Regions from separate parts of the Clostridium sp. genome, predicted to be linked through region 1. Evidence: riboswitches for the same ligand, from Rfam matches in the RefSeq annotation. Region 1 holds a riboswitch; the other holds the start of a gene.

The links. A riboswitch is a leader RNA that binds a small molecule or an ion and turns the genes downstream of it on or off. The one in region 1 is predicted to bind ZMP and ZTP.
Region 2: linked by a shared signal. The riboswitch ahead of pflB (formate C-acetyltransferase) and the one ahead of LKE46_RS03290 (phosphoribosylaminoimidazolecarboxamide formyltransferase) in region 1 are both predicted to bind ZMP and ZTP.

The regions. Positions count from the first base shown of each region.
Region 1 covers NZ_JAKVOI010000001.1:613,897-617,324, reverse strand. Annotated here, with positions in the region: gene LKE46_RS03295 (ABC transporter ATP-binding protein) at 1-803, opposite strand, end outside; gene LKE46_RS03290 (phosphoribosylaminoimidazolecarboxamide formyltransferase) at 998-2,173, opposite strand; ZMP/ZTP riboswitch at 2,222-2,306, opposite strand; gene LKE46_RS03285 (response regulator transcription factor) at 2,453-3,166, shown strand; gene LKE46_RS03280 (HAMP domain-containing sensor histidine kinase) at 3,181-3,428, shown strand, end outside.
Region 2 covers NZ_JAKVOI010000001.1:1,814,816-1,818,243, forward strand. Annotated here, with positions in the region: gene pflB (formate C-acetyltransferase) at 1-1,516, opposite strand, end outside; ZMP/ZTP riboswitch at 1,624-1,702, opposite strand; gene LKE46_RS09005 (SpaA isopeptide-forming pilin-related protein) at 1,753-3,428, opposite strand, start outside.

The sequences.
Region 1 (3,428 bases):
ATCTCCTCCGGATCCTCTCCCCTTGGCTTTAATAAAACATCCTTGCCCTCTGTCCTATACTCATATCCACAGCTGTCCAGTGTATCCTGAAGCCTTCTGGAATCCCTGGCTCCTATACAGATCTGACCCTTGCTTTTTGAATGAAGTTCTTCAAGAGTTCCTTGAAACAGCATATTTCCCCTGTTTATAATTCCAATATCATCTGCTACAAGTTCAATTTCACTCAGGTTATGACTGGATATGATGACTGTCATATTGTAGAGCTTGGGAAGTCTTTTAATAAGGCCCCTTATCTCATGGATTCCAGAGGGATCAAGTCCGTTGGTGGGTTCATCCAATATAAGAAGTTCCGGTTTTGATATGAGTGCCTGGGCAATTCCAAGTCTCTGTTTCATGCCGAGTGAAAATTTACTAGCTTGTCTATTTTTCCACTCCGTTAGTTTCACAACCTCCAGAACTTCATCAATATATTTATAGTCAAGTTCCAGAAGTTCCGCCGATACCTGCAGATTTTCATAGGCTGTCAAATTTCCATAATAAGATGGCGCTTCCACCATGGACCCAACTCTCTTCAGAATATCCATTCTGTTTTTCTGAAGATCTTTGCCAAACATACGGACTTGTCCACCTGTAGGCTTTATAAGCCCCAAAAGCATCCTTATAGTTGTGGATTTTCCAGCCCCGTTGGGACCCAGAAATCCGTATACCCTTCCTTTCTTTACAGATAAATTTATTCCCTTTACTGCCTTAAAGTTTTTAAAACTTTTCGTCAAATCTATGGTTTTTACAATATTTTCCTCCATACAATTTCCTCCTTGAACTAGCATATGAACATATAATAGATCCTGCAGCTTAAATCCCATTTATCAAAACCTTAAGGGAACCTTAAATTCCATTTGATAAATAAAAAAGCCTTCTATGAAATAGGCTCTATCATAAAAGGTTTGAATTTTACCAAATTTTTTTATATCTTTGAAATGTATCTTTCTCTTTTCCTCTAATGATGAAACAGCCTTAAATCTGAAAAGGCCATTACCATATTATAATCATTGCAGGCTTCTATCACAGCATCATCTCTTATGGAACCGCCTGGCTCAACAATGTACTCAACCCCGCTTTTAGATGCCCTGTCTATGTTATCCCTAAATGGGAAAAATGCATCAGAGCCTAGAGAAACTCCTTTAAGTTTTGAAATCCAATTTTTCTTCTCCTCTTCCGTAAGCTTTCTTGGAACTTCAGTAAATACATCTTTCCAGTGTCGTGTCTCCTCTTCTGTTACATCATTACGAAGATACTGATCTATTGCATTATCTTTCTCAGCTTTTTTAAGTCCGTCTCTAAATGGAAGTGATAAGACTGAAGGATGCTGTCTTAAAAACCATACGTCTGCTTTTGATCCGGCAAGTCTTGTGCAGTGAATTCTCGACTGCTGTCCTGCACCAACTCCAATCACCTGTCCATCAAGCACAAAACATACAGAATTGGATTGAGTATACTTAAGTGTAATCATTGATATTAAGAGATCTCTCTTTGCATTTTGAGTGAGATCTTTTCTTTTTGTTACTATATTTTTCAAAAGTTCATCTGTTATAATTGCGTTATTCCTTTTCTGCTCAAAGGTTACTCCAAATATTTCTCTTTTCTCCATTTCACAGGGTTCATAATCTCTGTCAATTTGAATTATGCAGTAATTTCCTCTCTTTTTCTTCTTTAAAACTTCAAGAGCCTCCTTACTATAGGCCGGCGCAATTATTCCATCAGAAACAGCACTTTTTAATACTTTAGCCGTAGATAAATCAACTTCATCACTTAAAGCCGCAAAATCTCCATAAGAAGACATTCTATCGGCACCTCTCGCCCTGCAATATGCAGTAGCTGCAGGCGAAAGCTCCTCATCCCCAGCCGCATATACCTTCTTCAGTATGTCATCAAGCTGCACTGCAACTGCAGCACCGGCAGGACTTACATGTTTAAAAGAGGCCGCACTTGCAATACCTGTAGTATTTTTCAATTCCTTTACAAGCTGCCATGAATTAAGTGCATCCATGAGATTTATATATCCGGGCTTGCCATTTATAATTCTAAATGGAAGTTCTCCTTTTTTCATATAAACCCTGGCAGGTTTCTGATGTGGATTACAACCATACTTTAATATAAGTTCATTATTTTTCATCTGCATTACTCCCTTCCAAATTTGAACACAAAAAAACCCGGGTAAATTATTAATTACCCAGGCGGTCGATACAACTTCTATTCAATCATGCTTCCCATGGTAAACTCCATTTCCGCCAGTCACATGATCACTTATTTATCCATTAAATTATATTATACTCCAATATCCATGTCAATGATTCAAACCTTAACAGAACATTAAAATTTTGTATCTTAGGCGAAGGATACCTAAATGATGCTATAATTAAAATATATATATTTTTGACCATTGGAGGTAAAAATGCAGGATCAAATTTTAGATAGAAAGATACTTTTAATAGATGATGAAGTTGAGCTTTTAAAGCTGATGGAGACGGTCCTTAGAAAAGAAGGCTTCAGGAGAATATTCAAAGGAAAAAATGGATCAGAGGGTATAAAAATATGCAGAAACGAAAAACCTGACATAGTAGTTCTGGACATAATGATGCCGGATATGGACGGATTTGAAGTGTGCAGAAATATAAGGAATTTTTCTTTTGTGCCTATTATCTTTCTGTCTGCAAAATCTGAAGATGTAGATAAAATACTTGCCCTGGGAATGGGTGCGGACGATTATGTAACCAAACCTTTCAGTCCAAAGGAGGTGGCTTTCAGGATCAAGGCACATTTGCGTAGAAATATATATATTAAAAATGAAATGTCAATGAAAAAGAAAAAGATAAGCTTCGGAGACATAACAATTGACCCTGCAAAAGGCGAAGTGTCAAAGTCAGGTAAAAATATAACACTTACTCCCAAGGAATATCACCTGTTATGTTACATGGCCCAAAATGCCAATCAAATTCTAACCAAACAGATGATATGCAGTGAAGTCTGGAAAGACAGCTATGAGGGATATGACAACACAATTATGGTTCATATAAGAAAACTAAGGCAAAAATTAGAAGACAATCCTTCCAGTCCAAAATACATAATTACAGCCAAAGGCCTGGGTTATAAGCTGAAAATTCAATGAAGAGGTAGCTTAATATGAAAATCAGAAACAAAATCAAAACCAATTGGAATATCACTACAAGATTTCTTGTAACACTGATATTCATAGTTATAATTGAATTATTTATAAATCTGCTTTTCTGGAATCAGATAATTCTGTATACCAAGGAAAACTTTACCGCTCCCACCCCGGAGAAATTCACATTGAATTTCTCCAAATATATGGCCTTTAAAAATGGAATACCCTTTGTAAAAGAAGAAGGTATAAGACAAATTCAAGAAAA
Region 2 (3,428 bases), 1.2 Mb from region 1:
CCTCCGTATCGTGAAGTGCCATGAGCCCTGCCTCGTAGGCATATTTGTCATGCATGTAGTGAATCAGATTCAAAGTATTTACGTACAATTTGGCTACATATGCCATTACCTTGAAGTAATTTTTCTTCACCTTTTCGTAGTCAAGTATTTCATCCTCCATCTTTTCTATATGCGGAACCACCTTCTGGAATTTCTTTTCATCAACACCGCCGTTTATAGCATAGAGAAGTGATTTTGCAAGATTGCACCTTGCACCGAAGAACTGCATCTGTTTTCCTACAGCCATGGCCGACACACAGCATGCTATGGCATAATCGTCTCCGTATACGGGCCTCATTATATCATCATTTTCATACTGCAGGGCATCTGTCTCTATTGACATCCTGCTACAGTACTTCTTAAATGAATTCGGGAGGTCCTGGGACCACAATACCGTCATGTTCGGCTCGGGAGCAGGTCCAAGATTTGTAAGGGTGTTCAGGAACCTGTAGGAATTTTTTGTGACCAGAGTTCTTCCGTCTATTCCCATACCGCCTATTGATTCTGTAACCCAGTTTGGATCTCCTGCAAAGATCTCATTGTATTCAGGAGTCCTGAGATGCCTTTCAAGTCTGAGCTTGATTATAAACTGGTCTATAAGCTCCTGTGTGCCCTGTTCATCTATAATACCCTTTTTCAAATCTCTTTCAATATATATGTCCAGGAATGTGGAAACTCTTCCAAGAGACATTGCCGCACCGTTATTTTCCTTTATACCTGCAAGATATCCAAAATAGGTGAATTGAACAGCTTCTGCTGCGTTTGCCGCAGGATTTGAAATATCAATTCCATAACGCGATGCCATACTTTTCATCTTCTTGAGTGCCTTTATCTGCTCTGCAACTTCTTCCCTCTGTCTTATAATGCTCTCGGTCATATCTCCCTTCAGGTCCTTCAGATCATCTTTCTTCTGTTCTATCAGGTAATCGATGCCATACAATGCTATCCTTCTAAAATCTCCTATTATTCTTCCTCTTCCATAGGCATCTGGAAGCCCTGTCAGAAGTCCCACATGTCTCGCTGTCCTCATCTCTTCATTGTATGCATCAAATACCGCTTCATTATGTGTCTTTCTGTACTTTGTAAATATATGCTGCATTTTATCATCGACTTTGTATCCATAGGCATCAAGAGCCTGCTGTGCCATTCTTATACCTCCGAAAGGGTTGACCATTCTCTTGAGGGGTGCATCAGTCTGGAGTCCGAAGATAACCTCGTTTGGCCTGTCTATATATCCCGGTTCAAAGCTGTCAATGCCGGATACGGTTTTTGTATCCACATCAAGCACTCCGCCTTTTTTAATTTCCTCAAGAATGAGCTTTTCCGACTTTTCCCAGACTCTTTTTGTCCTCCCGGTAGGAGCTGTTAAAAAACCTTCATCTCCAGTATAAGGTGTGTAGTTTTTCTGTATAAAATTTCTGACGTCGATACCTTCTGTCCATTTTCCAGTCTTAAAATTTTCCCACTGATTTCGCATAAAAATTCTCTCCTTTAAAAATATTTTTACTATTCTAACAATTATTATGTCAGCATTTCAGTAAAATAATATATTATCCATTCAACTAAAAATGACCGCCTGGACACTTTAATTGCCCAGGCGGTCGGCTTTCAAAAATCGTACTCCCTGTGGTTATATCCACTTCCGCCGGTTATACGACCTGTTTAAAATCAATTTTCCTTGTACATTTAAAATATCATATTATCACAGATGTGTCAATATGATTTTTTTCTCTTAAACACGAGTACAGCTCCTGAAAGAACAAGCAATATTCCCAATACAGCCAATACCGACGTGTCTATGATACTTCCCGTTTTAGGAAGTTTTGAATCCATGCCATTTTCCAGAGATGAATTTTTCTGCCCGTTTTGTATGCCATTGTTTCCACCCTGTTTACCTGGCTGTGAAGACCCCTTTGCCGGATTTTTACTTTCTCCTGAGTTGTTACCCGGCTGATTTGGCTGATCCGGTTTATTACCTTCATCCGGATTCTCTCCTGGCTGTTCCGGTTCTTCTGGTGTAGGCTGTACAGGTGGTACAACAGGTGTACTTCCTTCTTCTTTAGCATCCTGTACAGTTCCAAGGTCATAAACCTTGCTCTGGTTTATCTCTACAGATAATATTTTATCTGAGATGGAATAACCAGAAGGTGCTTTGGTCTCCTTGACAGTATATTTACCTGGATTTACCTTGGTAAATTCTGCCAGCCCATTTTCATCTGTCACAGCAGTCTTCACTGAATTTCCCTTGGAATTGATCAGCGTGAACTCCGCACCTTTAAGCGGATTTCCGCTTTTATCCGTCTTATTTACATTCACCGTGCCCTGGATGCTTGCACTTCCGCCTCCGCCTGCACCTCCTGAAGAAATAGGAGTCATTGGTATGTCATGCCTTACTATAGCATCATTTACAGAAATGGTCTCTGTTGTTTTGGTTTCATATCCAGGTTTTGTTGCAACAATGTAGTAATCGGTATTCGGATAAACCATGAAAGCATAGTTTCCATCTTCGTCACTGGACTGCGGGTTTGCATTGTCTGCAGGAGGGAATCCCTCCAGTCCCGGAAGCTGTACAAGTGTATCGGGAGTTTTGCCTGATTCCCTGTTTCTCTCGGTATCTGCATAGTACAATTTTATATCCGCATCAGGTATTTTATCACTACTAACACTGTCAGTGACTAAACCATATGGATCTATCAGGGTAGGTTCCGGATCAATCCTCATCTGTCCGTCAGAATCCATTTTCACATGAATTGTTCCGATAATAATCTCTTCACCATTATCGAAGTTGTATACGATATTGAAGTTGTATTCCCTGTCCTTTTCAAGGCCACCTACTTGGAAGGTACCGTCACTTCCGATATCAACCTGCTGTCCAATTTCTGGAACATCAATGGTTATATTGCCATAGTCCTTGAAATATCCCGCAGTTTCTCCATCAGGATTTTTCAAAAGTACAATACCTGCTGCAGTTTTTTCAGAGTCATAGGAATTTCCTGCAATTTCACCAGGATTTGATTTCTGTATGAACGTTTTATCTTCTGTCTTTCCATTTATCTGTACAGGTACTGTTATCTCGACATCATACTCTACATCTCCCTTTGGAACGGCAATTTCATATTTGCCGTCAGATGATGTAGTTACTTCACTTTTGAAGTCTATTGTTCCATCACCATCAAAGTCCTTCTTAACTACAACCGTAGCTCCAGCTATAGGATTTCCTGTTTCATTGTCCACAACTGCTCCCTTTATGCTGCCCGGTTCAAATGTAATATCTATTTGATCCTTGGAATTCAGTCCGTGTTCCGGGTCATTGACAACTGCGGTAACAGGTATCTTCTTTTCTTCAATTCCTTCAATTTTATCGGACTTGAATACTACGCATGCTTCAC